Regions from separate parts of the Streptomyces sp. NPDC087263 genome, predicted to be linked through region 1. Evidence: predicted binding sites of a transcription regulator. Region 1 holds the regulator's gene; the other holds the start of a gene.
The links. Region 1 encodes HspR, which represses chaperone genes until heat shock. Its sites were predicted from a motif close to TTGAGNNNNNNNNNCTCAA; they were not measured.

Region 1 (15,893 bases):
CAGCGCCGTGCGGATGCGTGTCCGCGCCTTGCCCGGCCATCTCCCCACTCCCGCCCGGCCATCTCCCCGCCGTCGGCTCCAGCGTTCGTCCATCGTCAGCGCTTCCGTACTCGACTTCCGCGCTTTCGTCTTCCGCACTTCCGTATTCGGCTTCCGCGCTTCCGCTTCCGCGATTCCGTACTCGGCGCTTCCGCGATTCCACGCTTCCGTACTCCGCGCTTCCGCAGCGCAACTATGCGCGGCCCCGTCCGCCATCGCAACACGGCGGCGCCGCCCCGCTGCCCCCAATTGACCCTGTAAGTCCGTAAAAATCCCCGCCTCAGTGCTGACCATTGCAACAAGCTGACGCTGCCGGCCCCCATCCCCCCGGTGCATCGTGGAACCGCTTCCCGAGGGCGCCCCGGCGCCCCTGACAGCCTTGGCCGGATATCCCCCATTCGGCCAGGGCCCCGGCACTCACCCGGAAGCGGGCGGCACAGCACGTGAACTGCCGGAAATAACCGAGTGATCAGCGTGTTACCTACCGCACTTAACGTCAGTCCATGGCGGACATATTTGACGCGTACGCGTTGGCCGATGCGTGGGACGAGATGTTTGAGCGGCCTGGTGTGGTCAGGACCGCCTATGAGCCGGTGCTGGCCGCGTTGCAGCCGATCGAGCCGGTTGAACTGCGGTTCAGAGCGGACCAGATGGCGCGGGCGTTCACCGACCGGGGTGTCACCTACGCCTTCGCGGGCGAGGAGCGGCCCTGGCCGCTGGATCTCGTACCGCGCATCCTCGACGCACTCGAATGGGACCTCATCCAGCGCGGAGTCACCCAGCGGGTCAAGGCCCTCGAGGCCTATCTCAGCGACGCCTACGGGCCCTGCCGCGCCTTCGAGGACGGGGTCGCGCCCTGGCGACTACTGCTCAATTCACCTCATTTCCACAGAGCCGCGCACGGGATCGAGCCACCGGGCGGGGTACGGATCCACGTCGCCGGGATCGATCTCGTACGGGACGAGGCGGGGGAGTTCCGGGTACTCGAAGACAACGTTCGCGTACCGTCCGGCGTCTCGTACGTCATCGAGAACCGGCGTGCGATGACCAGGATCTTCCCGTCCCTCTTCGCCGAGCAGCACGTGGTGCCGGTGGACGGGTACGCGCAGAAGCTGCTGGCCGCGCTGCGGGTGGCTGCTCCCGACGGGGTGACCGACCCCCGGGTCGTCGTCCTCACCCCCGGTCCCAGCAACGCCGCCTACTTCGAACACGCCCTGCTGGCACGGCTGATGGGCGTGCAGCTGGTCGAGGGCCACGACCTGGTCTGCCGCAACAACCGCGTGTGGATGCGGACCACTCGCGGCGAGGTGCCCGTCCATGTCGTATACCGGCGGCTCGACGACGATTTCCTCGATCCGCTGCAGTTCCGGCCCGACTCGGTGATCGGCTGCCCGGGGATCATGAACGCCGCGCAGGCGGGCACCGTGACCCTCGCGAACGCCGTCGGCAACGGCATCGCCGACGACAAGCTGCTCTACACGTACGTCCCCGACCTGATCCGCTACTACCTCTCCGAAGAACCGATTCTCCCCAACGTCGAGTCCTTCCGGCCCGACGAGCCCGGCCAGTTGGAAGCCGTCCTCGACCAGATCGACCAGCTGGTCATCAAGCCGGTGGACGGCGCCGGCGGCATGGGCATCGTCATCGGGCCGAAGGCCGACCGGGAGACCCTGGAGCGTACGCGCGAGGCCGTCGCCGCCGATCCGCGCGGCTGGATCGCGCAGCGGCCGGTCGCGCTGTCCACCTCTCCCACCCTCGCGGGTGACCGGATGGCGCCGCGCCACATCGACCTGCGGCCGTTCGCCGTCAACGACGGCAGCGATGTGTGGGTACTGCCCGGCGGGCTCACCCGGGTCGCGCTCCAGGAGGGCAACCTCATCGTCAACTCCAGCCAGGGAGGCGGCTCCAAGGACACCTGGGTACTGGCAGAGGGGCCCCTCGATCAGCCCGCTCCCGAGATCAACAGCTCCGTGCCGGATGTCGTCCCCCGCCAGCTCGGCCCCGACGGCGACCGCACCGCCGTACAGGAAGGGGCACAGCAACAGTGATTGCTTCGCTGGTTCCCAAGGCCCAGGAGGTACGACCGTGAACGACGTGATCCTCTCCCGGATAGCCGAAGCCCTGATCTGGACCGGACGGTATGTGGAGCGGGCGGACGCCACCGGCCGCATCCTCGACGCCTATCTGCACCGGCTCCTGGAAGACCCCTGGCGCGACGAGGACGTGGCCTGCCGGTCGCTGTACGCCATCCTCGGCGTCGACGCGGGCGACGAACGCGTCGACATGCAGCAGGTGTTGGACCAGCTGGCCTTCGACGCCCGTTCCACCTGCGCCATCGAGGGCGCGATCGGCGCCGCCCGGCTGAACGCGCGCAGTGCCCGCGAGGCGGTCTCCTCCGAGATGTGGGAGTGCCTCAACTCCACCTGGCACGCGCTCGCCGACCAGCGCCTCGCCTCGCGGCGCACCGGCCCGTACGCCTATCTGGAACTCGTACGCCGCCGGGCCGCCCTCTTCTTCGGGCTCGCCGACTCGACGATGAGCCGGGACGACAGCTGGCGGTTCGTGGTCCTGGGACGGAGCCTGGAGCGGGTCGACATGACCGTACGGCTGTTGTCCGTACGGGTGTTGGACGCCGCCCATGCTCCCGACTGGCCGACGCTGCTCAGTGCGAGCGGGGCCGACGAGGCGTATGCCCGTGTCTACGGCGGTTTCGGCGACACCCCGCGGGTGGCTGAATTCCTCCTCATGGACCGGGACTTCCCGCGCTCCGCGCTGCACGCGCTGACCACGGCGGAGGAGTGCCTGGCGGCGCTCGGCCGGCCCAGACAGGACCCGGCACGCCGCCCGATAGGCCGGATGCGGACCCGGCTCGAGTACCTGGACCTGTCCGCACTGGAAGAGCAACTCCCTCTCCTCCTGAGGGACTTGCAGCAGGCGTGCATGGCGTCCGCCGAAGCGGTGGCGGAGAAGTTCTTCCCGAACCAGGGGCCCGTCGAGTGGGCTCAGGAAGGAGCGTGACCATGACCGGGAACACGCACACGGCGACCCGTCGGCTCCGGATCCGGCACACCACCCGCGTCTCGTACGCGCAGGCCGCCGTCTCCTCGCACAACGAGGTCCGGATGACCCCGCTGACGCTCCCCGGACAGACCACCCTGGACGCCCGGGTGACGGTGAACCCCACCACCGCCACCTGGTCGTACTGGGACTACTGGGGCACCCAGGTCACCGGCTTCGACCTGATGGAACCGCACGCGGACCTGACCATCACGGCGTCGAGCCTGGTCGAGACGGCACCGCCGGACCCGCAGGCCGCCGCGCCCACCTGGGCGGAGATCGCCGAACTCATCGCCAACTCCCGCCTGTTGGAGTACGCGGCACCGACCGGCCGTACGATCGTCTCGCCCGAGCTGGTGGAACGGGCACGCGCGATCGCCGCGGGCCTCGACCCGCACGAGACCGCCGTCGCCGTCTCGTCCCTGGTCACCGGGCAGGTCTCGTACATCCCCGGCGCCACCGGCGTGAACACCAGCGCCATGGAGGCCTGGGAACAGGGCGCGGGCGTCTGCCAGGACATCACCCACCTCACCGCCGCCCTCCTCCGCGGCCTCGGGCTGCCCACCCGCTATGTCTCCGGCTACCTCCACCCCGAGCGCGACGCCGAACTCCACCGCCCCGTCGCGGGCCAGAGCCACGCCTGGATCGAGTACTGGGCGGGCGACTGGAACGGCTACGACCCCACCAACAGCACCCGCGCCGCCGAGACCCACGTGGTGGTGGGACGGGGACGCGACTACGACGACGTGACGCCGCACAAGGGGGTGTACCGAGGAGTCGCCGGGGGTCCGCCCGAGGTGACGGTGGAGTTCACACGGGTGGCCTGAACTCACTGGTGGACGGGGAGGTCGACACCGTGTTCCCGGGGTCCGTAGATCGCGTGGTCGGCTCCGGTGGCGAGCGCCCAGTAGCGGTCGCCGTAGGACCAGTGCCACCACTCCGTGGGGTAGTTGACCAGACCGGCCGCGGTCAGCGCGTCGCCGAGCAGCCGCCGGTTGGCGCGCGCCCGCGGGCCGATGTTGCTCGCGCCCGTGTAGCAGGCGCCGTCGCTCTCCTCCGGGTTCGCGTTCACCGGCGTCCCCATGTCGAGCTCATGTCCGTCGGCGTCGACGAGGGTGAGGTCGACGGCGGCGCCCGCGCTGTGCGGGGCGATCTCCGGAGGGGACACGTACCGGCTGGCCGCGTTCCGGACGCGCTCGGCATCCCAGCCGGGGTTGCCCGCCCTCAACTCGTCGGCGTACTGCTCGAAGTACTCCCGCTGCAAGGCCGGCGGCCGATACCCCTCGACGAACAACAGCCTTACTCCACGGGGGAGCAGGGCCCTGGCCCTCACAAGCCTGTCCAGCACGCCTACCCGCAGATGCGCGAAGGCTCCCGAGTCGTCCCGACGGCGGGCATCGACAGGAAACAGCTCTCTCTCCCGCACGTCGAGAAGGAGTTCCCCGCAGTCCACAACGGGTATCGCGGCGATCTTCGGGTCTGACATCAACACGATCTCGGTCATGAACGGATCATGCCGCACGACACCTTGGGGGCGCGGGGGCTTATGCCTTCCGCTTGGGCCCGGTGATCGTCTCCCCGATCACGAAGCCCTTTGCGGGTCCTTCGGGGATGGTGACTTCGGTGCCGTAGGGGACACGGTGGACTCCTACCCAGTCGGCCTTCTCCGGTTGGGGCTCGGTGAGGACGGTGACGGTGCCCTGGTTGTCGTAGTCATCAACGATCACGTAGACAGGAATACCGGCTCGGGCGTATTCGCGGCGCTTACAGACCCGGTCTTGGTGGCACCTTCCACCGGAGACCACCTCGGCAACCAGCCGCACGGCCGGGGCCACGACACCGATGTCCTCCGCGTCGGCGTCCGCGTGCGGCTCCGGTTCCCGTGAGTCAGCGGCCACCAGTACATCCGGCATCCACACGCGACGTCGCCCGAGTGTTACGGCCCTTGCCTGATACGCCCCGTATTCGTCCATGTACCGGAATCCGGACGAGCCCCGCACGGTGATCGTCACCGGCCCGGAGGGGCTCGCCGCTCTGCTGGGTCACGTCAGGGGACCGAGGGGGCCGCGGACTACTTGAGGTCGATCGCGTTGCACGCGGACTTGTAGTCGGCGGTGCAGATGTCCTTGACCTTGTAGATGCCGTCGGAGATGACCGTGTCGTCGATGTTGTCCTTGGTGAGGGCGACCACCGGGACGAGCGCGGCCAGGATGTCCTTGTCCGTGGGACTGTCGACCTTGTCGCTGGCCAGGGCGTCGAACTCGATCGTGCGGCCCTGGACCCTCGCCACGGCCATCTCGGCGGCGACGCTGGCCTCCTGGGGGTAGGACTTGTAGACGCTCATGAACTGGTCGCCCTTGACGATGCGCTGCACCGCGGCGAGCTCCGCGTCCTGCCCGGTGACCGGCGGAACCTTGCTGACGCCCAGGGTCTTCATGACGTCGATGACCGCGCCCGCGATGCCGTCGTTGGCGGCGTACACGCCGGCGATGTTGTCGATGCCGACGGCGGCGACGGCCTTCTCCATGTTCTTCGTGGCCTCGACCGGGTCCCAGTCCTTGGTGTCGTACGTCTTGGCGATGGTGACCTTGTTCTGGAGCTCGACCATGGCGCCCGCCTTGAACTGCGCCGCGTTCGGGTCGGTCACCGAGCCGTTCATCATGATGATCTTCTTGCTGGCGGAGTTGCTGCCCAGCTCACTGATGAGGGCCTTGCCCTGCACCTCGCCGACGAGTTCGTTGTCGAAGGAGACATACGCGTCGATCGGCCCCTCGGCCAGCCTGTCGTAGGCGATGACGGGGATGCCCGCGTCCTTGGCCTTCTGCACGCCGGGCGCGATGGCCTTGGAGTCCACGGCGTCCACGAGGAGCACGTCGACCTTGTCGTCCACCATCTTCTGGAGCTGGGTGGCCTGCTTCGCCGCGCTCGCAGCGGCGTTGGCGTAGACCACCGTGCCCTTGTTGTTGGTGAGCTTCTTCACCTCGTCGCGGATGATGGGGTAGTCGAACTTCTCGTAACGCGTGTTCTCCGTCTCCGGGAGGAGCAGACCCACCGTGAGGTCGTCGCCCTTCGTGGGGCTCGCCTTGGTCTCACTGCCACCGATCCCGTCCACGACCCCACAGCCGACGAGGGAGACGGCCATCGCGGACGTACTCAGGGCTATGACGGCCCGACGCCGACGGGTGTTACGAGTGTTCACAACAGGTGCCTTCCGGGCGAGGTTGCAGCATTGCGACCCAGGTGGCTGAAAGCCAACGCGGCGATGACCTCAGCGTCAAGGACTAACCACTTAACGAGATGGCAACAGCATGCTGTGTTCCCCAAGTGAACACGATGGGAAGAGGCCGCGTCTCCACTTCCAGGAATCCCCACTGATTCACACGCTTCACTCATTTCACAGGGTGCCCAGTGCGCGCGTACAACCCATGCACCCGACCAGGTGTCTTGATGTCGACCCACGCACACACCTCACGCAACAGGCGAAGCATGCCACCAGCCAGACGCAGCGGAGCGGCACTCGCCGTGACGCCGGCGACAGCCGCCGGCAGCCTGCTCACCATGGCCTCCACCCCGGCGTCCGCGCAGTGACCTGAGCGACGCGGAAGGGGCCGGGAGGTGTGCACCCTCCCGGCCCCTTCCGCGTGTTGGAACGGCTACTCGGACGTCCGCTTCGGCCGCCACACCACCAACGCACTCGTCTGCTGAACCTCCTGGTACGGGACCAGGTCGCGGCGGTACGAGGCGTGGACGGCTGCCTCGCGCTGCTGCATCGCGGCGGCCGCGCCGTCCACCGCCGCCTGGAGTTCGGCGGCGCGCTGCTGGAGGGCGGCGACCTGGTTCTCCAGCTCGATGATGCGTTTGATGCCGGCGAGGTTGATGCCCTCGTCCTGGGACAACTGCTGGACGGTGCGCAGCAGTTCGATGTCGCGGGCCGAGTAGCGCCGGCCCCGGCCGGCGGTGCGGTCGGGGGAGACGAGGCCGAGGCGGTCGTACTGACGCAGGGTCTGCGGATGCAGGCCGGAGAGCTGGGCCGCCACCGAGATGACGTAGACCGGCGTCTCCTCGGTCAGTTCGTACGGGTTGCGTCGACGGCCGGGTACGTCCATGGCGTCCTCATGCTCCCTTCGCGGCCTGGAACAGCTCCGCCCGCGGGTCCTCACCCGCGGTCGCCTCGCGGTACGCCTCCAGAGCGTCCCGAGCCTTGCCCGAAACCTCCGTGGGGACCGCCACCTCGACGGTGACCAGCAGGTCGCCGCGGGTGCCGTCCTTGCGGACCGCGCCCTTGCCGCGGGCGCGCATCGTGCGGCCGCCCGGCGTGCCCGGCGGCAGCTTCAGGGTCACCGCGGGTCCGCTCAGGGTGGGCACCTTGACCTCGCCGCCGAGGGCCGCCTCCGCGAAGGTGACGGGGACGGTGACGGTGAGGTTGTCGCCCTTGCGGCCGAAGACCGGGTGGGCGTCGACGTGCACCGTGACATACAGGTCGCCGGCCGGGCCGCCGCGCTCGCCGGGGGCGCCCTTGCCGCGCAGCCGGATGCGCTGGTTGTCGCTGACGCCGGCCGGGATACGGACCTGCATCGTGCGCGAGGACTTGGCGCGGCCGCTGCCGCTACAGACCTCGCACGGGGTCTCCGCGATCAGACCGCGGCCCTTGCAGTCGGGGCAGGGGTCGGTGAGGGAGAACCCGCCGCCGGAGCCCCGGGCGACCTGGCCGGTGCCGACACACGTCGGGCACACGCGGGGTGTGCCGTTCGCGTCGCCGGTGCCCGAACAGGCCTTGCAGGGCGCCTGCGAGGTCATCCGCAGCGGAACCGTCGCGCCGTCCACCGCCTCGGTGAAGCTGAGCGTCACCTCGGTGTCGATGTCCTGGCCGCGCCGGGGCTGCGTACGGGTGCCGGTGGTCGCGCCGCCGCGGTTGAACAGCCCGCCGAACACGTCACCGATCCCGCCGCCGAAGCCGCCGCCCTGTGCTCCACCGCCCTGGGGGCCGCCTCCGAAGAGGTCGCCCAGGTCGAAGTTGAAGTTGCCGCCGCCACCCGCGCCGGGGCCCGGACGGAAGCCGCCGTTGCCGAAGAGGGCGCGTGCCTCGTCGTACTCCTTGCGCTTCTTGGGGTCCCCGAGGATGTCGTTCGCCTCGGAGATCTCCTTGAAGCGGTCCTCCGCCTTGGCGTTTCCCTTGTTGGCGTCCGGGTGGAACTCGCGGGCGAGCTTCCGGTACGCCTTCTTGATCTCGGCCTCGGTGGCGTCCTTGGGGACGCCGAGGACCTTGTAGTAGTCCTTCTCGATGAAGTCCTTGGTGCTCATCCTCGACGTCCCTCCTCTCTCAGGCGTTCAACGTCAGCCCTCGTCCGGGCCACCGCTCTCCTTGTCGTCCGCCGCCTCGGCCGTCGCGTCCTCGGACTTGACGGCCTGCGCGCCGGGCTGGGGCTCGGCGACGGCCACCCGCGCGGGGCGGATGGTGCGCTCGCCGAAGCGATACCCCGGCTGCAGAATCGCCACGCACGTCGTCTCGGTGACATCCGGCGCGTACGAGTGCATCAGGGCCTCGTGGATCGTCGGGTCGAAGGGCTCGCCCTCCTTGCCGAAGGTCTGTAGCCCCAGCTTCGCGACGACGGACTCCAGCGACTCGCCCACCGACTTGAAGCCGCCGACCAGCTCGCCGTGATCCCGCGCTCGGTTGATGTTGTCGAGCACCGGCAGGAGTTCGGTCAGGAGGTTCGCGATGGCGACCTCCTTGACCGCGATCCGGTCGCGCTCCACCCGGCGGCGGTAGTTCTGGTACTCGGCCTGAAGCCGCTGAAGGTCCGCCGTGCGCTCACCGAGCGCCGTACGCACCTGGTCCAGCTGAGCTGTCAGACCGGCCAGTTGGGCCTGTGCCTGTGCTGCTGCTGATTCGTCCCCGGCCGCAGCCGCCCCCTCGGGGGCGGCTGTCGGCTCGGCGTCATCAGGGGTGGCGCCGGAAGGGACGTCAGGCTTCTCTTCGAAGCCCGGGGTCTCCTCCGTCACGCGGCACCGTCCTTGCGGTCACGGTCCTCGTCGACGATCTCCGCGTCGACCACGTCGTCGTCGGCCCTCGGAGCCTCGGCACCGGGGGCGTCACCCGCGGCCTGGGCGGCGTTGGCGTCGGCGTACATCGCCTGGCCAAGCTTCTGCGAGACCGCGGCGACCTTCTCGGTGGCGGTGCGGATCTCGGTGGCGTCCTCGCCCTTGAGCGCGGCCTTCAGCTCCTCGACGGACGCCTCGACCTCGATCTTGACGTCACCGGGGACCTTGTCCTCGTTGTCCTTGAGGAACTTCTCCGTCTGGTAGACGAGCTGCTCGCCCTGGTTACGGGACTCGGCGGCCTCGCGGCGGGCGTGGTCCTCCTCCGCGTACTTCTCGGCCTCTTCGCGCATCCGGTTGACCTCGTCCTTCGGCAGCGAGGAGCCACCGGTGACGGTCATCTTCTGCTCCTTGCCCGTGCCGAGGTCCTTGGCCGTGACGTGCATGATGCCGTTGGCGTCGATGTCGAAGGCGACCTCGATCTGCGGGACACCACGCGGGGCCGGCGGCAGACCGGTCAGTTCGAACATCCCGAGCTTCTTGTTGTACGCCGCGATCTCGCGCTCGCCCTGGTAGACCTGGATCTGCACGGAGGGCTGGTTGTCCTCGGCGGTGGTGAAGATCTCGGACCGCTTGGTCGGGATCGTCGTGTTCCGCTCGATGAGCTTGGTCATGATGCCGCCCTTGGTTTCGATACCAAGCGACAGCGGCGTGACGTCGAGGAGCAGGACGTCCTTGACCTCACCCTTGAGGACACCGGCCTGGAGGGCGGCGCCGATGGCGACGACCTCGTCCGGGTTGACACCCTTGTTGGCCTCGTTGCCACCGGTCAGCTCCTTGACGAGCTCGGCGACGGCGGGCATACGGGTGGAGCCACCGACGAGAACGACGTGGTCGATCTCGGAGAGGTTGATCCCGGCGTCCTTGATGACGTTGTGGAACGGCGTCTTGCAGCGCTCCAGAAGGTCAGCGGTGAGCTGCTGGAACTGGGCGCGCGTGAGCTTCTCGTCCAGGTGCAGCGGGCCCTCGGCGGAGGCCGTGATGTAGGGCAGGTTGATCGAGGTCTCGGTGGAGGAGGACAGCTCGATCTTGGCCTTCTCGGCGGCCTCACGGAGGCGCTGGAGGGCCATCTTGTCCTTGCCCAGGTCCACGCCGTGGCCGGAGCGGAACTGCTGCACCAGGTAGTCGACGACCCGCTGGTCCCAGTCGTCACCACCGAGGTGGTTGTCGCCGTTCGTGGCCTTCACCTCGACGACGCCGTCGCCGATCTCGAGCAGCGAGACGTCGAAGGTGCCACCGCCGAGGTCGAAGACGAGGATCGTCTGGTCGTCCTTGTCGAGGCCGTACGCCAGGGCGGCGGCCGTCGGCTCGTTGACGATACGCAGGACGTTCAGGCCCGCGATCTCGCCGGCCTCCTTCGTCGCCTGACGCTCGGAGTCGTTGAAGTACGCCGGGACGGTGATGACCGCGTCGGCCACCTTCTCGCCCAGGTACGCCTCGGCGTCGCGCTTCAGCTTCTGCAGGATGAAGGCGCTCATCTGCTGCGGGTTGAAGCTCTTGCCGTCGAGCTCGATCTTCCAGTCCGTACCCATGTGACGCTTCACGGACCGAATGGTCCGGTCCACGTTCGTGACCGCCTGGCGCTTGGCGACCTCGCCGACGAGCACCTCACCGTTCTTCGCGAAGGCGACGACGGACGGCGTGGTCCTGGCACCCTCGGCGTTGGTGATGACGGTGGGCTCGCCGCCCTCCAGAACGCTGACGACGGAGTTAGTCGTGCCCAGGTCGATGCCGACCGCACGTGCCATTTCAATTCCTCCAACAACGACTTGAGTGGAACGGACTCAAGTGTGCACGACGCTCGCCACATCGTCAACAGAGCTGAGTCGAGGAGGCTCAACTCTTATCTGTTTCTCACGCGCACCTTGCGTCTGACCTGGAGCTTTTCAGTCGTCCGGCTGCTTGAGTCCTCAGCCTGTCCGGCCCTTGAGGACTTTGGGAGCGAGGCCGTCCAGGCCGATACGGAGGTCCGGAGGCGGAGCCCCCAGGGGACGGCAACGGGTAAGGGCGGCGGGGGCGAGAAACCATCCCCGCACCCCTCACGGGCCTTGCACCCCCCACGAGCACCACCAACGCGACACCCCCGGCAACCCACCACGCGGCCCCCGCACCCACCCACCCCAGGTCGATGAGCAAACCGACGAGCGCCCCGCCGAACGCCGCCGTACCGATCACCACCACGACCCCCCGCGACGTCAGCCCGACCCGCCGAAGCCGCTGCGCGAGATGCCCGCCCGGCCGCCGGGCCGCGAGCGCGAGATCGGCCAGCCCGACCGCCGTCAGCGAGAACAGCGCCGCGACCCCGGACCCCGTCTCCCGCCCCCCGTGCACCAGCACCGCAGCCGAGGCGAGCACGAACCCCGCGAACAGCGCCCCGCACCGCCCAGGAACGATCCGCGCCGGGGGCCGCCCCTGCATCAGGAACCCGGCGAGCGCCGCGGCCAGCACGCTCAGCAGCACCGTCGTACCGTCCATGACCTCGGCCGCCGCACACCCGCTCAACGCGAAGGCGGTGACGACCCCCACCGTCCCCATCACCCCGTCGGCGTGATCGAGCGAGACGAAGGCGAGGGTGACCAGGACCGTCCAGGCGATGCCCAACAGCCCGCCGAGCACGCCGAGTTCGTCGTACGGCATGGTCAGCGCGGCGGCGAGTCCCACGCCTGCCACCTGGACCACGAGCGGCACGGCCCGCAGGTCGGCGACCAACCCGAGCAGTGCGACCCCGATCCCGGCCACAAGGAGCCGCCCGGCCTCCGCCCCCAGCGGAGCGACCTGCGTCCACTCCCCCACGCCGGCCACCAGCGCCGTCCCGCCGAGCACCGCCACCCCGCCCAGCAGGGGAACCGCGCGCGGGCGCCGCGGCCGTCGCTCGACCACCCCGAAGCGCAGGGCGAACATCCGCAGCAGGGCGGCGAGCGCGGCGGTGAGGAGCAGGGCGGCGAGGGCGGCGACGATTCCGTACAACACCTCGCCAATTTAGGCGCAAATGTCACAATATTGTGCGAATAACACGATCGGGTTTACGTGTCGCCGCACGGCCGTTGCCTGCCCGGCGTACGGCCGTTGCGTGCGGGGCCGTGCGGCCATTGCGTGCCCGGCCGTACAGCCATGGTGCGCCCGGCCGTACGGCCATGCTGTGGGGCGCCACCGCTCAGGCAACCCTCAGCGACACAGATCACCGCACCGCTGGCTACAGTGCGGCAGAAGATATGGGTAGTCTCAGACCGACTGCATAAGTTACCGCTTAGTAATCACCGCAATCTCCTCCGAGGCAGCTCTCGGAGCAACACCTCGCAGGCCCGAGGAGCCCCCAATGCAACTCGCCGCGATCATTGTGTCGCTGGTACTCGCCGTGGTCGGCGTGGCGCTGTTCAGCAGAGCCATCGCGCAGATCTACCGGTTCGTACGGCTCGGCCAGGACGTCCCCGCGGGCACCCGCACCGACGACTGGGCCGCGCGCACCGTCACGGTGGTCAGGGAGTTCCTCGGCCACACCCGGATGAACCGCTGGGGCGTGGTCGGCGTCGCGCACTGGTTCGTCGCCGTCGGCTTCTTCTCGCTGATCGCGACCCTGGTGAACGCCTTCGGGCAGCTCTTCCAGGCCGACTGGGCACTGCCGATCATCGGCCACTGGCTGCCGTACGAGATCTTCGTCGAGTTCATCGGCCTGATGACGACCCTCGGCATCCTCACGCTGATCGTCATCCGTCAGCTCTCCAAGTCGGACAGGCCCGGCCGCAAGTCCCGCTTCGCCGGGTCCAACACCGGCCAGGCCTACTTCGTCGAGTCCGTCATCCTGATCATCGGGCTCGCGATCATGACCCTGCGCGGCCTGGAGGGCGCCCTCGCCGACGTGCACGGCTATGAGGCCGCGTACTTCGCCTCGTACCCGATCGTCGCCGCCTTCCGGGGGACGGACGTCGGCACGCTCCAGAACCTGATCTATCTCACCGCGATGATCAAGCTCGGGACCTCGTTCATCTGGATGATCGTGGTCGCGCTGAAGACGGACATGGGCGTGGCCTGGCACCGTTTCCTGGCCTTCCCCAACATCTGGTTCAAGCGCAACGCCAAGGGCTCGGTGGCGCTCGGCGGGCTGCTGCCGATGACGTCGGGCGGCAAGGACATCGACTTCACCGATCCCGGTGAGGACGACGTGTTCGGTGTGTCCCAGGTCGAGCAGTTCTCCTGGAAGGGCCTGCTGGACTTCTCCACCTGCACCGAGTGCGGGCGCTGCCAGTCGCAGTGCCCGGCCTGGAACACCGGCAAGCCGCTCTCCCCGAAGCTGCTGATCATGTCGCTGCGGGACCACGCGCACGCCAAGGCCCCCTACCTGCTGGCCGGCGGCGGCAAGGACGCCGAGGGCGAGGAGAAGGCCACCAAGGAGCAGCTGGCGGACGTGCCCGCCGCCGCCCTCGCGGAGGCCGAGCGCCCTCTCATCGGCACCCTCGAAGAGAACGGCGTCATCGACCCGGACGTCCTGTGGTCCTGCACCACCTGCGGCGCCTGCGTCGAGCAGTGCCCGGTCGACATCGAGCACATCGACCACATCGTCGACATGCGCCGCTACCAGGTGATGATCGAGTCCGCGTTCCCGTCCGAGGCGGGCACGATGCTCAAGAACCTGGAGAAGAAGGGGAATCCCTGGGGGCTGGCCAAGAAGCAGCGCCTGGAGTGGACCAAGGAGGTCGACTTCGAGATCCCGGTCGTCGGCCGCGACATCGAGGACCTGTCCGAGGTCGACTACCTGTACTGGGTGGGCTGCGCCGGCGCGCTGGAGGACCGGGCCAAGAAGACCACGAAGGCCTTCGCGGAACTCCTGCACATGGCGGGCGTCTCCTTCGCCATCATGGGCGGCGACGAGAAGTGCACCGGCGACTCGGCCCGCCGACTCGGCAACGAGCCCCTCTTCCAGGAGCTCGGCATGGAGAACGTGGCCGCGCTGAACATGGCGTACGGCGAGGATGACGAGGACCCGGCGACGAAGAAGCCGAAGTCCGCGAAGAAGATCGTCGCGACCTGCCCGCACTGCCTCAACACCCTCGGCAACGAGTACCCGCAGCTCGGCGGCGACTACGAGGTCATCCACCACACCCAGCTGCTCCAGCACCTCATCGACGAGGGCAAGCTGGTCCCGGTCACCCCGGTGGAAGGCCTGATCACCTACCACGACCCGTGCTACCTGGGCCGCCACAACAAGATCTACACCCCGCCGCGCGAGATCATGTCCGCCGTCCCGGGCCTGCGCCAGCAGGAGATGCACCGCCACAAGGAACGCGGCTTCTGCTGCGGCGCCGGCGGTGCGCGCATGTGGATGGAGGAGCGCATCGGCAAGCGCATCAACAACGAGCGGGTGGACGAGGCCCTGTCGCTGAACCCCGACATCGTGTCGACCGCCTGCCCGTTCTGCCTCGTCATGCTGACCGACTCCGTCAACGGCAAGAAGAACGACGGCCAGGCGAAGGAATCCGTCCAGGTCGTCGACGTGGCCCAGCTGCTCCTCGACTCCGTCAGGACGCCGGCCGACCCGACGGGCCCGGCGGAGACGGAGAGCGTGCCGGAGCCGGAGCCGGTGAAGTGACGCAGTAGGTAGTAGGTACGTGGGTCGACGTTGCAGGGGCCGGGGTTCCTCGGCCCCTGCTGCGTTTCCCTACCGGGCTCCCAGGGCGTACGGCGACTCCCCACATGGACTGACGTTGCAGGGGCCGGGATTCCTCGGCTCCTCCTGCGTTTCCCTACCGGGCTCCCCAGGACGTACGGCGAACCCCCACATGGGCTGACGCCGCAGAGGCCGGGATTCCTCGGCCTCTCCTGCGTTTCCCTACCGGGTTCCCCAAGACGTACGGCGGCCCCCGTCAGGGCGTGGTCAGCGCCTGCGTCCCCAACACCCCCACCAGCGCCATCCGTTCGGCGTCCTCCGTGCCGGGCTCCGCCGTGTAGATCATGATCCGCAGATCGCTGCCCGCGACGCTCAGCACATCGCAGTCCAGCGTCAGGGGGCCCACCTGAGGGTGATCGACGGTCTTGCGCGACGCCTCGGGCCGGCCCACCGCGGCTGAGTCCCAGAACTCGGCGAACCGGGCACTGTTCGCGCGCAGTTCCGCGATCAGCCGCCGCAGCCGCTGGTCCGCCGGATACCGGTTCGCCGTCGCACGCAACTCGGCGACCTGTACGGCCTCCAGCGCGCGCCGGGCCTCGGGCGTGTGGCGGACGCGGCTGCCCGAGCCGAGGAAGTTGCGCCACACCGCGTTGCGGTCGTTGCCGTGGTACTCGCCCATCAGCGCCACGTACAGCGGGTTGGCCAGCAACAGCGTCCACGCCGCGTCGGAGACCGCGACCGGCGTCCCGGACAGCCTGTCCAGCAGCCGCTGAACGCTCGGCGTGATGTACGCGGGCACCGTGCCCTGCCCCGGCGGTACGAGCCCGGCGACGTGGAACAGATGCTCGCGCTCGGCTCCGGACAGGCGCAGCGCCCGGCCGAGGGCCTCGACGACCTGCTCCGACGGGTTGGCCGCCCGGCCCTGTTCGAGGCGGGTGACATAGTCGACCGAGATCCCGGCCAGCAGGGCGAGCTCTTCGCGGCGCAGCCCGGCCGCGCGCCGTCGGCCGCCGACGGGCAGTCCGGCCGCCTCCGGGGAGAGCCGCTCGCGCCAGCGCCGCACCGTGTGCCCGAACTCCGTGGTCGCCATGGATCC
Region 2 (15,893 bases), on a different contig from region 1:
AACCCCGCTCGGATTCGGCCACGCCGATGCGCCCGCCGTGCAGATCGACCGCCCAACGGGCGATGGCCAGCCCAAGTCCCGTACCGCCGTCGCTGCCCGGACCGTGCGGCGCGGGGACCCCGCCGCGGTTGAACCGCTCGAAGACGCGGTGCCACTCCGACCTCGGAATGCCGGGACCCTCGTCCAGGATCTCCAGGGCGAGGGACTCCGGGTAGTCGCCCCGTCGGGCCCGGACGGTCACCCGGCCGTGCGGCGGGCTGTGCTTGACCGCGTTGTCGATGAGGTTGGCGACGACCTGGTGGATCCGCTCCGGGTCCGCGTGCGCGGTCAGCTCGGGCGGCGACACGTCGAGGTGCAGATGGACATCGGTGCGCGTGTGGCTTCCGGAGCCCGAGGCGATGCCCGCGCGCGCGGAGGAGACCATGTTGGCCTCCTTCAGGACGCCCGACAGGTAGGGCCACACCTCGAAGCGGCGCTGACGCAGCGGTACGACGCCGTTGTCCAGCCTGGACAGGTCGAGCAGCGTCTCCACGAGGCGGCCGAGCCGCTCCGTCTGCTTCAGGGCCGTACGCATCGTCTCGGGGTCGGCGGCGGAGACGCCGTCCACGACGTTCTCCAGGACCGCGCGCAGCCCCGCGATGGGGGTCCGAAGCTCGTGGGAGACGTTCGCCACGAGCTCCTTGCGCTGGCGGTCCTGGGCCTCCAGTTCGTCGGCCATCAGGTTGATCGTCTGGGCGAGGTCGCCCAGCTCGTCCCGGCGGTCGTCGCGCACGCGGCGGGTGTAGTCGCCGTGCGAGATGGACCGGGCGACGGCGTTCATCTCGTCGAGCGGGGCCGTGAGCGAATGCGCCACGAACTGCGTGATCAGCAGTGTGGCGATCATCGAGAAGACCGTGATGAAGCGCAGTTCGGTCTGCGTGCGGGCCGCGATGATCGACAGACCGGTGGTGATGAAGACCGAGACGACGACCAGGGTGCCGAGCTTGGTCTTGATCGAGAAGGGCCGCACGCCACTCCAGGGGCTCTCGCCCTTGGACTCCCCGAACCCGGAACTGGCGCGCTTGCGCTCCCCGTATCCGGGACCGGTGCTCCCGTGTTCCCCGAACCCGGGTCTCGCGCCCTTGCGGTCCCCGAACCCGCTCATCACATCAGCCCCTCAAGGAATGCCCCGGCACAGGCCCGGCTCAGGGAGTCGGGGTCTCCAGGGCGTAGCCCACGCCGTGGACCGTACGGATCCGCTCGGCACCGATCTTCCGGCGCAGCGCCTTGATGTGGCTGTCCACGGTCCGCGTACCGGAGGCGTCCGCCCAGTCCCAGACCTCGGCGAGCAGCTGCTCACGTGAGAGTACGGCCCGCGGGGTGTTCGCGAGGCACACCAGGAGGTCGAACTCGGTGGGCGTGAGATGCACGTCCTCCGAGCGCACCCGTACCCGGCGCTGCGCGTGGTCGATCTCCAGCTCGCCGAGTCTGAGGATCCCGCTGCGCGGCGTCGAGGCGGCCACGACGGCGCGCTCCACCCGGCGCAGCAGGACGTGCACGCGGGCGGCCAGCTCGCGCATGGAGAACGGTTTCGTCATGTAGTCGTCGGCGCCGACGCCCAGACCGACCAGCATGTCGGTCTCGTCGTCGCGCGCGGTGAGCATCAGCACCGGCACCGGGCGCTGGGCCTGCACACGGCGGCAGACCTCAAGACCGTCGAAGCCGGGCAGCATGATGTCGAGGATCAGCAGATCGGGCTGCCAGGCCTCGGCGGTGTCGACGGCGGCCGGGCCGTCGCCCGCGGTTTGCACCAGGAATCCCTCGGCGCGCAGACGCGCCGCGATGGCGTCGACGATCGTCGGGTCGTCCTCGACGACCAGGACCCGTCGTTGAGCGCCGGGCGTCGCCGCCGCGCCGTTGTGGGAGGTGTGTGTCTGCTCCATCGCCCGCCCCTGAAGTGTGCTTTCCGGAATCCGTGGGGTGATCCCATGACTGCGCCTGACGCTTGAATGATCCGCGTCAGGCAAGCAGAGTACGGGCAGTCGCCGCGGCTCGGCTATCCAGGTCTTACCGCGAGATGGACGACGTCCGGAACGCCCCGGGCAACGGGGATCTCTTCGGTACGCACCCCCTTGAACCCGGCATTCCGTAGGGTTCCTTCAAATTCTGGAGAGGGTTGCGCCGACCACACCGCGAGTACCCCACCGGGCCTCAACGCCCTTGCACAGCTTGCGAGTCCGGCCTCCGAGTAGAGGCTTTCGTTGCCCTCCGTGACCGTCCAGCCGGGCCCGTTGTCGATGTCCAGGCACAGCGCGTCGTATGTGTCGCAAATCTCATTGACGTAGTCGAGCAGATCCGCTTCCACGACGTCCGTACGCGGGTCGGCGAGCGCCTCGCCCGACAGCGCGGCCAGCGGTCCGCCGAGGTGCCAGTCGATCACCGCGGGCTCGCGCTCCACGACGGTGATACGCCCCCAGCGCGGATCCGAGGCGGCGTGCGCGAGCGAGAACCCGACGCCGAGCCCGCCGATCAGCAGCCTCGGCGCCGCCCGCTCGTCCAGCGCGCCGTACGCGGCGTCGACGAGCAGCCGCTCCGAACGGCCGTCGGAGGTGTCCATCAGGAAGCACCCGTTGGCGATGATCTGCAGCAGCGCACCGTGACGCCGCAGCACGACCTCGCCGTACGGGCCCTCGCGACGGTCGATAACTTGGGGGGTGTCGTACGAGGTGACCATCGGCCCATCCTGGCAGCTCCCCGGCGCCGGATGGCTGAATTACCCCGGTTCCAGGGGGCGGAGCCGGCACGGCGACACCGTCGCCGGCGATGGCGATGGCGATGGCGATGGCGATGGCGATGGCGATGGCGATGGCGATGGCGATCACGATGTGCCCACCACCACCCGCCGCTACCACGGCGGGTGGCGGTGGGTGCGCGTTCAGGCGCCCCCGGTGAACTTCGCGCTGGTCAGCGGTGCCTCCATGTGCCAGCCGAGGGACTCGTACAGCGCCCGCCCGTCCGGTGTTCCGGCCAGTACGCCGGTCGTGGCGCCCTGCTCGACCGCCGCGCGCGTCACCGTGCCCACGACCAGGCGGCCGAGCCCGCGCCTGCGGTGCTCCGGTGCCGTCTCGACCTGGTCGACGACCGCTGTCGCGCCGGTGACCGCTATCTGGGCGCGCGCGGCCCAGGAGCCGTCCGGCGCGGTGACCAGGACGCGGGTGACGCCGCCGCGCGACCAGGTGCGCAGGCGGTAGCCGTCGGGAGTGGCCGCGGGTGGGACGGCGGTGAGCGGGACCGACATCAGACAGCCGGGCTGCGGGTCGATCCACCAGCCCTGACCGAGCCAGGGTTCGACGGTCGACGGCTCGGCGAACACCTTGAGCCACACTCCCGCTCCGGTCACCGCGTCGGCGACCTTCCGGACCGTCGCTTCTTCGACCGCCTCGTTCGTCGCCCCGAGAACATGCCGCGAGACGTGTTCCGGATGTCCCACGTCGACCGAGCAACCCCAAGGCTCGATCACCGGCGGAGCCGCCCCGCGCGAGACGACCCAGCCGTCGACCCAGGCCCGTACGATCTTGTCCACCAGAACCCCCTGTAATGGCTGCTAACGCCTCACAGGCCTTACCTTACCGACGGCGCCGACGGGTCGCCCTGTGGCGGCGACCACACATAGGGAGTGGTCGTGGTGATGGCGTGGAACCCCAGGCGGCGCAGGATCGGAGCGCTGTCGTCGGAGGCGTCCACGTGCAGGAACCGGACGCCGCGGGCCACGGCGAGGACGGCACGGGTGGCGACAAGGGCGCGGTAGATGCCCCGCCCCCGCCATCCGGGCAGCGTCGAACCGCCCCACAGACTCGCGAACTCCGTGCCCTCGCGGAAGACCAGCCAGGCGGCGGAGACCACTTCACCGCCCGCCTCGGCGACGAAGACGGCGATCTCGTCGGGGGCGGCGTCGACGCGGGCGATCAGATCGTCGGCGAGCCAGCTCCAGTCGGCCCCCCACACCGTCGACTCCATCGCGGCGATCCGGTGCATGTCCACGTCCGCCGTGACCCGCCGCAGGACGACACCCGGCGGCACGACCGGCCACCGTACGGCCGCCATTTCCTCCGCGAGTCCGACGACCACCGTCTCCCGCTCCTCGGGCACGAAGCCCGCGGCGCACAGCCGCTCGGTGAGGTCGGCGGGGTGGTCGTGCCCCCGCGTCTTCCACTCCACCGCCTCGCCGCGCCCGGCGAAGTACTCCCGCTGCCGGGCGATCAGGCGGTCGAGTTCCGCCCCGCCCACTCCGAGGTCACGCGGACCACTGACCAGCCCGCGGAACTGCCCGACGATCCGCAGCAGCGGCCCGTCCTGTTCGTGGGTGACCCCGGTGGGAGGGGTGGGAGGCGCGCCGCGCATCTGGTCGTCGTAGGCGGAGAGGAAGGGGTGGGTGCCGGTGTCTGTCACCGGGGAGACGGTACGGACCGTGCCGGGCGTGGCAACCGAATATCCGAGCGGCGTCCGGGCAGGCCACGCCAGACCGCTCCACGGTCGTCGGTACGTTGGTCGGCTCACCCGCGGCCGGGCCCCGCGGCCGGGCCCCGCGGCCTCTCCGGCCGGGCCGGCCAGGCGGTCAGCGCGGGCCGAAACCGCCGTATGGCCGCAGCGGGATGATCTGGAAGTCCGACATCTGCTTCTGTGCCAGGGGAAGGGCTGCCACAGCTGCTTCGGCGTCGCCGAGGGATTCGGCTTCGAGGAGGAAGCACGCGCCTCGTGTGTCTCCGCGCAACCAGATCTGGCGGAGTGCTCCGTCGGCGTAGAGCCCTCGAACCGTCTCGGTCTCTTGAGGCAGGACGGCCGCGAAGTCCTCGTCGCTGAACCGGTCGCTGTAGCGCTGCGTTATCACCATGAATTGCACAGGCCGAAGCTATCAAGGCGCCCCGGCGTGTTCGATCCCGGCCTTGCGGCGGCGGGCTGCTGGGGCGGCAGGGCGGCAGGGGTGCGGGGCTCGGGGGGACGGCCGCGTGGCGGAAGGCGAAAGTGCAGGGGCTACCCGCTACCCCAAGAGGGCAGGTACGACCCCGATCGCTGACAGCGAACACCTCCGGGGAACACCGGAGCGCTCACAAGCATTGAGTCCACATAGCTCAACTTGCTTGTCGAGAGGAAGATCATGGCTGCCGATACGACGTCCACGCCGCTCAACCTGCCGGTACTGCCGCTCGACGACGAGGTCGTGCTGCCCGGAATGGTGGTTCCGCTGGACCTGAACGACGCCGATGTGCGGGCCGCGGTGGAGGCTGCTCAGGCTGCCGCCCGCTCGACACCGGGGAAGCCGCAGGTGCTGCTGGTGCCGCGGATCGACGGGACGTACGCGGGCACGGGTGTGCTCGGCACCGTCGAACAGGTCGGCCGGCTGGCCGACGGCGACCCGGGCGCGCTGATCCGCGGCCGTGGGCGCGTCAAGATCGGCGCCGGGACCACGGGTCCGGGAGCCGCTCTCTGGGTGGAGGGGACGCGCGTCGGGGAGACCGTGCCCGAGCCGCTGCCCGGCCACGTCACCGAACTGATCAAGGAATACAAGGCCCTCGCCACCAGCTGGCTGCGCAAGCGCGGCGCCTGGCAGGTGGTGGACCGCGTCACGGCGATCGACGACGTGTCCGCCCTTGCCGACAATTCCGGATACTCACCTTTCCTTTCCACCGAACAGAAGGTGGAGCTGCTGGAGACCGCGGACCCGATCGCCCGCCTGAAGCTCGCCACCGAGCAGCTCCGCGAGCACCTCGCCGAGCAGGACGTCGCCGAGTCCATCGCCAAGGACGTACAGGAAGGCGTCGACAAGCAGCAGCGCGAGTTCCTGCTGCGGCGCCAGCTCGATGCCGTACGCAAGGAGCTCCGTGACCTCAAGGGGGAGGGCGGGGAGGACGAGAGTGACGACTACCGCTCCCGCGTAGAGGCCGCCGACCTTCCGGAGAACGTCCGCGAGGCCGCTCTCAAGGAGGTCGAGAAGCTGGAGCGCGCGAGCGACCAGTCGCCCGAGGGCTCCTGGATCCGGACCTGGCTCGACACCGTCCTCGAACTGCCGTGGAACGAACGCACCGAGGACGAGTACGACATCCAGGGTGCCAAGACGATCCTCGACGCCGAGCACGCGGGCCTGGAGGACGTGAAGGAGCGGATCACCGAATACCTCGCCGTGCGCAAGCGGCGTGCCGAGCGAGGGCTCGGCGTGGTCGGCGGCCGCCGCGGCGGCGCCGTGCTCGCGCTCGTCGGACCTCCCGGCGTCGGCAAGACCTCGCTCGGCGAGTCCGTCGCGCACGCCATGGGTCGCAAGTTCGTCCGGGTCGCCCTGGGCGGCGTACGCGACGAGGCCGAGATCCGCGGGCACCGGCGTACGTACGTCGGCGCGCTGCCCGGCCGGGTCGTCCGCGCCATCAAGGAGGCCGGGTCCATGAACCCGGTCGTGCTCCTGGACGAGATCGACAAGGTCGGCTCCGACTACCGCGGTGACCCCGCCGCAGCCCTCCTCGAAGTGCTCGACCCCGCCCAGAACCACACCTTCCGCGACCACTACCTGGAGGTCGAACTCGACCTCAGCGACGTCGTCTTCCTGGCGACGGCGAACGTCCTGGAAGCCATCCCGGAGGCCCTGCTCGACCGTATGGAGCTGGTCCGCCTCGACGGCTACACCGAGGACGAGAAGGTCGTCATCGCACGCGACCACCTGCTGCCGCGCCAGCTGGAGCGGGCCGGTCTGGAGAAGGACGAGGTCACGCTCGACGAGAGCGCGCTGCGCAGGCTCGCCGGGGAGTACACCCGGGAGGCGGGCGTACGGAACCTGGAGCGCGGCATCGCCCGGCTGCTCCGCAAGGTCGCCGCGCAGCACGAACTCGGCGAGCGGAAGCTGCCGTTCACGGTGACCGAGGACGATCTGCGCGGGCTCATCGGGCGTCCGCACCACGTGCCCGAGTCCGCCCAGGACCCGGCCGAGCGCCGCACGGCGGTGCCCGGCGTCGCGACGGGACTCGCCGTCACGGGCGCCGGCGGTGACGTGCTGTTCGTCGAGGCCTCGCTCGCCGACCCGGAGACGGGCGCGGCGGGTCTGACCCTGACCGGTCAACTGGGCGACGTGATGAAGGAGTCCGCGCAGATCGCGCTCTCCTTCCTGCGCAGCCACGGCGCGGAGCTCGAACTCCCCGTCGGCGACCTGAAGGACCGGGGCGTGCACATCCACTTCCCGGCCGGGGCCGTCCCCAAGGACGGTCCGAGCGCGGGCGTCACCATGACGACCGCTCTCGCCTCGCTGCTCAGCGGCCGACTGGTCCGCACCGACGTCGCCATGACCGGCGAGGTCTCGCTCACCGGCCGTGTCCTGCCCATCGGCGGCGTCAAGCAGAAGCTGCTCGCCGCACACCGGGCCGGGGTCACGACGGTGATCATCCCGAAGCGCAACGAGGCCGACCTGGACGACGTCCCGGCCGAGGTCCTGGACAAGCTCGACGTCCACGCGGTGACGGATGTCCGCCAGGTGCTGGAGCTGGCGCTCGCTCCGGCGACGAACGGCGCCACCGTGGAGGTTCCGGTGGCGGCGTGACGGACGCCATCGGTTGAGGAAGGCCCGGGTCCCGGAAAGACGTTTTCCAGGGGATCCGGGCCTTCCCATGTCCGGCGTCAGACGGTGGCGAGCACTCTGCCGGGGCCGTCAGACGTTGGCGCGCACTCAGCCGCGGCTGTCAGCCGTTGGCGAGCACTCCGCCGCGGCCGTCAGCCGTGGTGAGCATCCGGCCCGACCGTCAGCCGTTGGCGAGTGCCACCACCCGGTCCAGTGCCCCGTTGAACTTGTTGTGGTCCCCGACCGTCGGACCCGACGACGTGTACTGCCACATCGTGTAGAAGCCCCAGCCGGCCGGCAGCGTGCCCACGGCGGTGGCGTAGCGGGCGATCCACAGCGGGGTGGCGGTCGCGAAACCGGCGTAATTGCCGGTGCACTCCGTCCACCAGGTGGTCGCCGTGTAGATCACGGCGTCACGACCGGTGCGCGCCTTGTACTGGGTGAGGAAGCTGCTGATCCAGCTGACCATGGCGCTCTGCGTCTTGCCGTAGCAGGAGGCCCCGTACGGGTTCCACTCGATGTCGAGCACACCGGGCAGTGTCCTGCCGTCCTGCGACCAGCCGCCGCCGTGGTCGACGAAGTAGTTGGCCTGGGTGGCGCCGGTCGTCGTGTCGGGGGTCGCGAAGTGGTAGGCGCCGCGGATCATGCCGACGCTGTAGGAGCCGTTGTACTGCTGGGCGAAGTAGGGGTTCGTGTAGTACGTCCCTTCCGTCGCCTTGGCATACGCCCACTTGACCCCGCTGCTCCACAGGGTCGCCCAGGCGACATTGCCCTGGTGGCTGCTGACGTCCACGCCTTCCGTCTGGGTGGCCCTGCTGTCGGCCGGGATGCCGCCCTGGCCGTCGTGGGCGACGACGCCCATGCCCAGGTGGGCCGAGCCGCGGGCGGGGGTATCGGCTGCCTGGGCCGGTACGGCGAGGAGGAGGGAGAAGGCGGCGACCAGGGTCCCGAGCGCGGGAAAGCGCTTGGCGGGGTGCGAGCGGCGGGTCGTGCCGGATCTGAATCGGTGCGCGGGCATGTCGTGCCTCCGAGGAGATCGGTGGTGCACGGTGGTGCTCGGTGGGGGAGCGCCGGCGGCATGCGCCTGCCGCGGTGGGGGACAAGTCATCGTCGACTTGTTGATGGCGTGGCGCAGGGGTTGGGTGCCATGCCGGTCGATTTTCTGCTGTGGTCATGTCACAGCTTGCCTGCCCGTGACGCTACGCACTCGGCGGACGGCGTGGGAAGAGGGTCCGGACGCTGCCGATGGTCTACGCCTACGAAATACTGGCGGAGCTGCGGCGACGGCGATTTTTGGCAGAAACTTTCAGGATCGGGAAACCGAGTCAGGGGTGCTGACGTGCACGAGGACGCGAACGGCGACGGGCGGAGCGGCGAACCCACGGCGTCCGGAAGTGGTGTGGACCAGGAATTCCCCTCGCTGGAACGCGAGTTGACGGTGTTCCTGCGGCGGGCCCGGGCCTCCTCGGGGGAGATGGCGCGCGCGGTCCATCCCGACCTGGAGTCCTCCGCGTACGGACTCCTCTTCCGCCTGGAGGAGTGCGGCCGTCAGCGCGCCACGGAACTCGCCGCCTACATCGGCGTGGGCAAGGCCACCATGTCCCGCCAGCTCCGCGCCCTCGAGGACCTCGGCCTCATCGCCCGGGAGCCCGACCCCGCCGACGGCCGCGCCTGGCTCGTCCGCCTCACGGAGGAGGGCCGGGTGCGCTTCGGCGCGGTGCGGGAGGCGCGGCGGGCGCGGTACGTCCGGCAGCTCAGCGGCTGGGACCCGCGGGAGGTGGCCGAACTGGCCCGGCTGCTGCACCAGCTGAACACCGGGATCGAGAAGTAGCCGAGCACGTGCGGAGGGCCACGTGCGGAAGGGCCGCGTGCGGAAGGGCCACACCCGGCCCCGGATCGCCGCGGCTCACCCCTCCTCGAAGCCCTCCATGAACCACTCCTCGAACACCGGAGAAGTGGCCGCCCACGCCCGGAAGCGGCGCGGCACGCTTCGATGACTCACCACTGACTAACCACTAACTCACCACTCCACGAACACCACCGTCGCGTCGTCATGCGTCTTGCTCCGCCCCAACCGCACCCGCAGCTCCGCGTCCGCGGACTCCAGCGCCCGTACGCGGGAGACGAGGGCCTGCGCCCCCTCTTTCCGTACGAGGGTGAACAGGCCCGTCCAGTCCCCCTCCCGGAACTTCTCCACCCACCGCGTGGCACCGTCCGTCAGGGCGGCCAGTGCCCGGACGGAGGACCGGGGCACCGTCCCCGTCACCGCGCGCGACGCCACCGAGGGGTCCGCGGCGGCCGTGAAGAAGCCGCCCTCCTGGTTGCGCAGGGTCGCGTCGGTGCGGGCGGCGGAGGTGAGGGTCGCCGGGGGGACGTGGGAGAGGCGGTCGTCGAGGAGTGCGGTGACGGTGCCGTCGGGGGACTCGAGGAGCAGTGCGGAGTCCGAAAGGACGAGGTACTCGACCTCGACGGCGGACCAGCGGGCGAGGACGACGGTTGCCTGGGGCGTGCGGGGGTGAGAAAGGTCACAGGTCCCGGCATGGGCCTCGGCCGTACGCGTGATCGAGCGGGAAAGGATCTCAGGCAGCGTCAGATCCCTGTAGGTAAGGGACAGTTCGGTCAGTGCGCCGCCCAGGCGGGAGGAGAACCAGGCGACCGAGTGCACGCAGCCGTCGTCACCGGTGGGAGGTGTCACGCCGTCCAGGACGACCAGTGCGCCCCCGTGTCCTGAGGCGGGAAGTCCGACCGATGCGAAGTCCTCATTGGGGCGTGCCGGGTCGCCGGGCTCCGAGACGAGTTCAGTACGCATCCGGCCAGTCTGCACGAGCCCTTCACAAGATCCACGAGAGGTCGGCATCGGTCGCCGGATGGGCGCGGACCGGCAGATCCGGCGCCGGGTTTGGCATGGAATGATCGACTCCGGCGAAGCGTGGCGGCGAATACTGCCAAAGCCCGTCGCCCACGTCCAACCAGCCCACCGCGCAGGCGATCCGCACACCTCAGAGGGACTTGCCCGCCAACTCCGGTCCGATGTTCACTCCTTCGGGTGGCGGCCCGGATGATGCGGGACCACTGTCCACCGGCACTGGGAGGGTCGGGAACCGGTGGGGGCGCCCCCTGCTTGAGCGAGGTCGAAAGCTCGGGGGAGAGCGAACACCCCAGTTGACGGAACGTCACCCGGGTACATGAGTACACGAGTCAGGAATGCGAGCACCGGTGCAGAAGACGCGGCCGAGGCGCACAGGCAAGCAGACAGCCTCCAGATCGACTGGGGATGGCGCTGCCGCCGCCGAGTCGGCGGGCAGGGGCCGAACCGCCCACGTACGCAATCGGCTGATTGTCGCCGTTGCGGTCGTCGCGGCTGCCGTGGCCGGCGCCGGGGCACCCACGATCCTGACCGCCTCGGGTCAGCTCAACGACTCCCAGAACCTGGTGACGCTCGCGCAGCGCACCCAGCAGGCGCTGACCCTCGCGCACTCGCTGGCCGACGAGCGCGACGAGGTCACCTCGTACATCGCGGCGGGCCGGCCGAAGGACAAGGTGCCCTCGGAGCAGCGCGGCGCCCGGGTCGACCGGCAGGTCGAGGAGCTGCGGGCGGACGAGGACGCCCCCGCGTCCCTCCTCACGGACCTCGACACCATCGCCTCGCTGCGCAGAGCGGCGCTGACCGGCGCGAGCACCGCGCTCGAAGCGCACCAGTCGTACTCGGGTGCCATCACCGAACTCCACGCCCTCGCCGAGGAGCTGGCCGAGCAACTGCCGCCCCGCGCGGGCTCCGGCGCGAACTCCCTCGCCGAGCTGGACTCCGCCGTCCAGCAGTCCGCCGCCGCCCGTGGACTGCTCCTCGCGGCCCTCAGCGTCCCGCACAGCACGCAGACCACCACCGACCCCTACACGGGCCTGACGAGCACCACCAGCTCCTCGTCGGAGGCCGACACCAAGCAGCGCGACGCGCTCAGCGCCGCCGCCCAGCAGGCCCGCCTCCGCTCGGACGCGGCCCTCGCCGAGTTCCGCGAGACGGCGCCCAAGGCCGACAAGACCAAGTACGACTCCACGGTCACCGGGCCCGACGTCACCAACGCCGACAAGTACCTCACGGGCCTGACCGACCAGCCGACGCTCTCCGACGACGAACTCGACACCCGCACCGACAAGCTGGACGCGGCGCTCTCCGCCCGCGTCGAACTGATGCGCGGCGCCGAGGCATCCCTCAACAGCCGCCGCATCAAGGACCTCGAAGCACTGCGGGACGACGACGTCACCGCGCTGGAGATCCGCGTCGCGGCCATCGGCACCCTGCTGCTCGTCGCCGTCGGCGTCTCGATGGCGATGGCCCGCAGCCTCACCCGCCCGCTGTCCGTCCTGCGGCGCGGCTCGGCCCGTCTCGCCGCCGACCCGGGCGCGCAGGAGCCGGTCAAGTTCACCGGCCGCAACGACGAGTTCGCCCAGGTCGTCCGTTCCGTGAACGCGCTGCACGCACACGCCGCCGAGCTCCACGAGCGGATCACCACCCTCGAAGGCGACCGCAAGCACCTCATCGGCCAGCGTCAGCTGATGGCCGACGAACGCGACAAGCTCCGCACCGAACTCGCCGCGGCTGCCGCCCACTTGGAGCAGGTGCGCGGCACCATCCACGGCACCTTCGTCAATCTCGCACTGCGCACCCTCGGCCTCGTCGAACGCCAACTCGGCATCATCGAGGGCCTGGAGGAGCGCGAGCAGGACCCCGACCGTCTCTCCACCCTCTTCAAGCTGGACCACTTCGCGACGGTCATGCGGCGCCACAGCGAGAACCTGCTCGTCCTCGCCGGCGCCGACCGCGGCCAGCAGCACGCCGGTCCCGTCCCGCTCGTCGACGTCGTACGTGCCGCGGTCAGCGAGATAGAGCGGTACGAGCGTGTCCGCATCACCACGCTGCCGCCGCACGCGCACCTGGCCGGCTTCGCCGCGGACGACATCTCGCACCTCGTGTCCGAACTCCTGGAGAACGCCGCGTCGTTCTCGCCGCCCGACATGGCCGTGGAGGTCTCCGGCTGGCTCCTGGAGAACGGCGAGGTGATGCTCTCCGTGCAGGACGAGGGCATCGGCATGACCGCCGAGCGGATGAGCCTGCTCAACACCCGGCTCGCCGAGTTCGATCCCGACGACGCCTACGACCAGGAGGGCGGCGAGGGACTCGGGCTCGGCCTGTACGTGGTGGCCCGGCTCGCCCATCGGCACGGGGTACGCGTGCAGCTGCGCGAGCAGAAGCAGGGCGGCACCGCGGTCGTCGCCGTCCTCCCGAAGAGTCTCCTGGCCGCCGCCCCCTCCTCCGCCGTATCCGCCGCTCCGGCCACCGCAGGCGCCCCCTCCCTCACCCTCCCCGGCGCGGACGCCGAGGCCAACTCCAACGTCCTGTACGGCCGTTCGACGCCCACGGCGCAGCCCCCGGCCGCGGACGTGGACCCGCTGATCGCGGCGGCGGAGCGGACGGCGAGGGAGGCCGCAGCCGCGGACACTCGGGCGCCGCAGGAGCCCCCGGCGGCCGCCGAGCCCGAGCCGACACCCGAGACCACGATGGAGCTCCTGGCCCCGGCGCCGGTCCCCGAGCCCGTGGCAGCCCCGGCCGAAACAGCCGGCGTAACCCTCCCCACCCAGTCCACATCCACATCCGCATCCACAATCACCCCCGCCACCCCCACCGATGACCCCTACGCCATCGGCCCCGACGCTCATGAGCGGGCCGCGGACCTGGACGGCCCCGGCCGGGTCACCGACAAGGGCCTGCCCAAGCGGACGCCGAAGCTCTCCGAGCCCGTCGCGCCCCCGCGGCCACGCACGGGCGGTGTGGACGCCGAGGCGCTGCGCCGCAGGCTCGGTGGCTTCCACCGGGGTGCGCAGGAGGGCCGTCGCGAGGTGGAGGCGGAGATCGCCGACCAGGACGCGCCCGCGCAAGGCGCGGGGTTGCACGCACAGGACGTAGAACCATCGGGGGGCACAGTCGAGGAGGCAAGCAGTTGACCGCGCCCAGTACCTTCGGCCTGAGCAGTGAAGCCCGTAACCTGCACTGGCTGTTGACGAACCTCGTCGAGGAGGTGCCAGGCCTTCTCTCGGTCGCGGTCGTCTCCTCCGACGGCCTGCTGCTGATCTCCTCCGACCCCGGAAGAAACGAGGAGGCGCGCGAGGCGAGAGAAGAGCGCCGCACGGGCCCCAAGGGGTCCGCCGCCGACCTCGCCACCATCGTCTCCGGCATCGGCAGCCTCACCATCGGCGCGGCCAAGCTGATGGACGGCGGCGCCGTCAAGCAGACGATGGTCGCGATGGACGAGGGCAGCCTCTTCGTCATGTCGATCAGCGACGGCTCGCTGCTGGGTGTGCACGGCTCCCCGGACTGCGACATGAGCGTGGTGGCGTACCACATGGCGCTCTTCGTGGGCCGCGCAGGCCATGTGCTGACCCCCGAACTCCGCATCGAACTCAGAAAGTCCCTGGAGACGGAGACGGAGACCGAGATCGAGACGGAGCCGGCGCCGGAGCCTGAGATCGAGCCGACGGGGAGTGCCCGATGAGTAGTGGCAGTGGTAGTGATCCAACCAAGCTCCCCGTCCGCGGCGGCGACCGCAAACCCGCCCGCGTACGCCCGTACTCGCTCACCGGCGGCCGCACCCGCTTCGGTCACGTCCTGCTCGTGGAGACGTTCGTCGCGGCGATCGAAGCCCCGGAGGAACGCCGGGAGTTGACCAACGGCTCGCTCGAAACCCGGGTGATGCCCGAGATGCGGGCCATCGTCGAGCTCTGCCGCCGGATGCGAACGGTGGCCGAGGTCGCCGCCCTTCTCAGGATGCCGCTCGGCGTGGTCCGGGTGCTTCTGAGCGACCTGGCGGACCAGGGAAAGATCCGTGTGTACGGAACCGGTCACGGCACGGGACAGCCGGACCGCGCTCTGCTGGAAAGGGTGCTGAATGGACTCCGTCGTCTCTGAGGGCGCGCCAAGAACCGCCTTCCCCAAGGCAGTTGCCGATCCCGGACCGGTAGCTCCGCGGTCCCCCGAGGCCGATGAGAACCTCCAGGCCTGGCAGACCGACCGCACCCGCGCCCCGATCGCGACGAAGATCGTGGTGGCGGGCGGTTTCGGCGTGGGCAAGACCACGCTCGTCACCGCGGTCTCCGAGATCACGCCCCTCCAGACGGAGGCGCTGATGACCCAGGCCAGCGAGGAGACCGACGACCTCACCGCGACGCCCGAGAAGCTGACCACGACCGTGGCCATGGACTTCGGCCGCATCACGCTCGACGACGACCTGGTCCTGTACCTCTTCGGCACGCCGGGCCAGCAGCGCTTCTGGTTCATGTGGGACGACCTGGTGCGCGGCGCGATCGGCGCGGTCGTCCTCGCCGACACCCGCCGCCTCACGGACTGCTTCCCGGCGCTCGACTACTTCGAGAGCTGCGGACTGCCGTACGTCGTCGCGGTCAACCACTTCGACGGCAGCGAGCGGTACGAGCCCGAGGACGTGCGCGAGGCCCTCACGGTGCCCGCGCACATACCTGTCATGATCATGGACGCGCGCCGCCGGATCTCGGCCGTCGAGACCCTGCTGGCCCTGGTCGCCCACGCGCTCGCAGTCACCCCCGAATAGCGAAGCTCAGCCCCGAACAGCGAAGTTAAGCCTCGAACATGGAGCTCAGCCCCGAAACCGGGACGCTCAGCCCCGACTCGGGGACGCTCAGCCCCGAAACCGGGACGCCCGGCCCCGACTCGGGGACGCGCAGCCCCGAAACAGGTCGCCCAAGCCGTAGGAGACACCACCCGCATGCGGAAGATACTCGTCGTCGGAGCCGGCCAGTCCGGACTCCAGCTCGCCCTCGGCCTCCAGTCGCACGGGTACGAGGTCACCCTGATGTCGAACCGGACGCCGGACGAGATTCGTACCGGCCGTGTCATGTCGACGCAGTGCATGTTCGACACGGCACTCCAGCACGAGCGTGATCTCCAGCTGAACTTCTGGGAGTCCCAGGCCCCGAAGATCGAAGGACTCGGCGTCTCGGTGGCGGCCCCCGGCTCCTTCGACCCGGGCCCCTCGCAGCGTGCGATCGACTGGGTGGGCAAGCTCGACGGATACGCGCAGTCGGTGGACCAGCGCGTGAAGATGGCCGGCTGGATGGAGACGTTCGCGCAGCGCGGCGGCCAGCTCGTCATCCACGGCGCGGCGGTCTCCGACCTCGACTTCTTCGCCCGTACGTACGACCTGGTGATGGTGTCCGCGGGCAAGGGCGAGCTGGTGTCCATGTTCGGCCGGGACGCCTCCCGTTCCCCGTACACGGAGCCGCAGCGCGCACT

Region 2: the regulator HspR is predicted to act here: its motif matches at 5,094-5,112, upstream of lon (endopeptidase La).

The regions. Positions count from the first base shown of each region.
Region 1 is NZ_JBIUYT010000004.1:408,532-424,424, reverse strand. It holds gene ACIPC1_RS15255 (LuxR C-terminal-related transcriptional regulator) at 1-40, opposite strand, end outside; gene ACIPC1_RS15250 (circularly permuted type 2 ATP-grasp protein) at 543-2,087, shown strand; gene ACIPC1_RS15245 (alpha-E domain-containing protein) at 2,125-3,057, shown strand; gene ACIPC1_RS15240 (transglutaminase N-terminal domain-containing protein) at 3,060-3,923, shown strand; gene ACIPC1_RS15235 (M15 family metallopeptidase) at 3,926-4,600, opposite strand; gene ACIPC1_RS15230 (Uma2 family endonuclease) at 4,641-5,069, opposite strand; gene ACIPC1_RS15225 (sugar ABC transporter substrate-binding protein) at 5,168-6,295, opposite strand; gene ACIPC1_RS15220 (heat shock protein transcriptional repressor HspR) at 6,750-7,202, opposite strand; gene dnaJ (molecular chaperone DnaJ) at 7,210-8,397, opposite strand; gene grpE (nucleotide exchange factor GrpE) at 8,431-9,099, opposite strand; gene dnaK (molecular chaperone DnaK) at 9,096-10,943, opposite strand; gene ACIPC1_RS15200 (undecaprenyl/decaprenyl-phosphate alpha-N-acetylglucosaminyl 1-phosphate transferase) at 11,050-12,165, opposite strand; gene ACIPC1_RS15195 ((Fe-S)-binding protein) at 12,512-14,779, shown strand; gene ACIPC1_RS15190 (helix-turn-helix transcriptional regulator) at 15,054-15,887, opposite strand.
Region 2 is NZ_JBIUYT010000002.1:511,226-527,118, reverse strand. It holds gene ACIPC1_RS07595 (ATP-binding protein) at 1-1,009, opposite strand, end outside; gene ACIPC1_RS07590 (response regulator transcription factor) at 1,185-1,922, opposite strand; gene ACIPC1_RS07585 (spermidine synthase) at 2,036-2,713, opposite strand; gene ACIPC1_RS07580 (GNAT family N-acetyltransferase) at 2,915-3,562, opposite strand; gene ACIPC1_RS07575 (GNAT family N-acetyltransferase) at 3,601-4,380, opposite strand; gene ACIPC1_RS07570 (hypothetical protein) at 4,595-4,870, opposite strand; gene lon (endopeptidase La) at 5,135-7,555, shown strand; gene ACIPC1_RS07560 (lysozyme) at 7,755-8,591, opposite strand; gene ACIPC1_RS07555 (MarR family winged helix-turn-helix transcriptional regulator) at 8,913-9,404, shown strand; gene ACIPC1_RS07550 (protein phosphatase 2C domain-containing protein) at 9,594-10,382, opposite strand; gene ACIPC1_RS07545 (nitrate- and nitrite sensing domain-containing protein) at 10,778-13,573, shown strand; gene ACIPC1_RS07540 (roadblock/LC7 domain-containing protein) at 13,570-14,121, shown strand; gene ACIPC1_RS07535 (DUF742 domain-containing protein) at 14,118-14,534, shown strand; gene ACIPC1_RS07530 (GTP-binding protein) at 14,515-15,192, shown strand; gene ACIPC1_RS07525 (styrene monooxygenase/indole monooxygenase family protein) at 15,367-15,893, shown strand, end outside.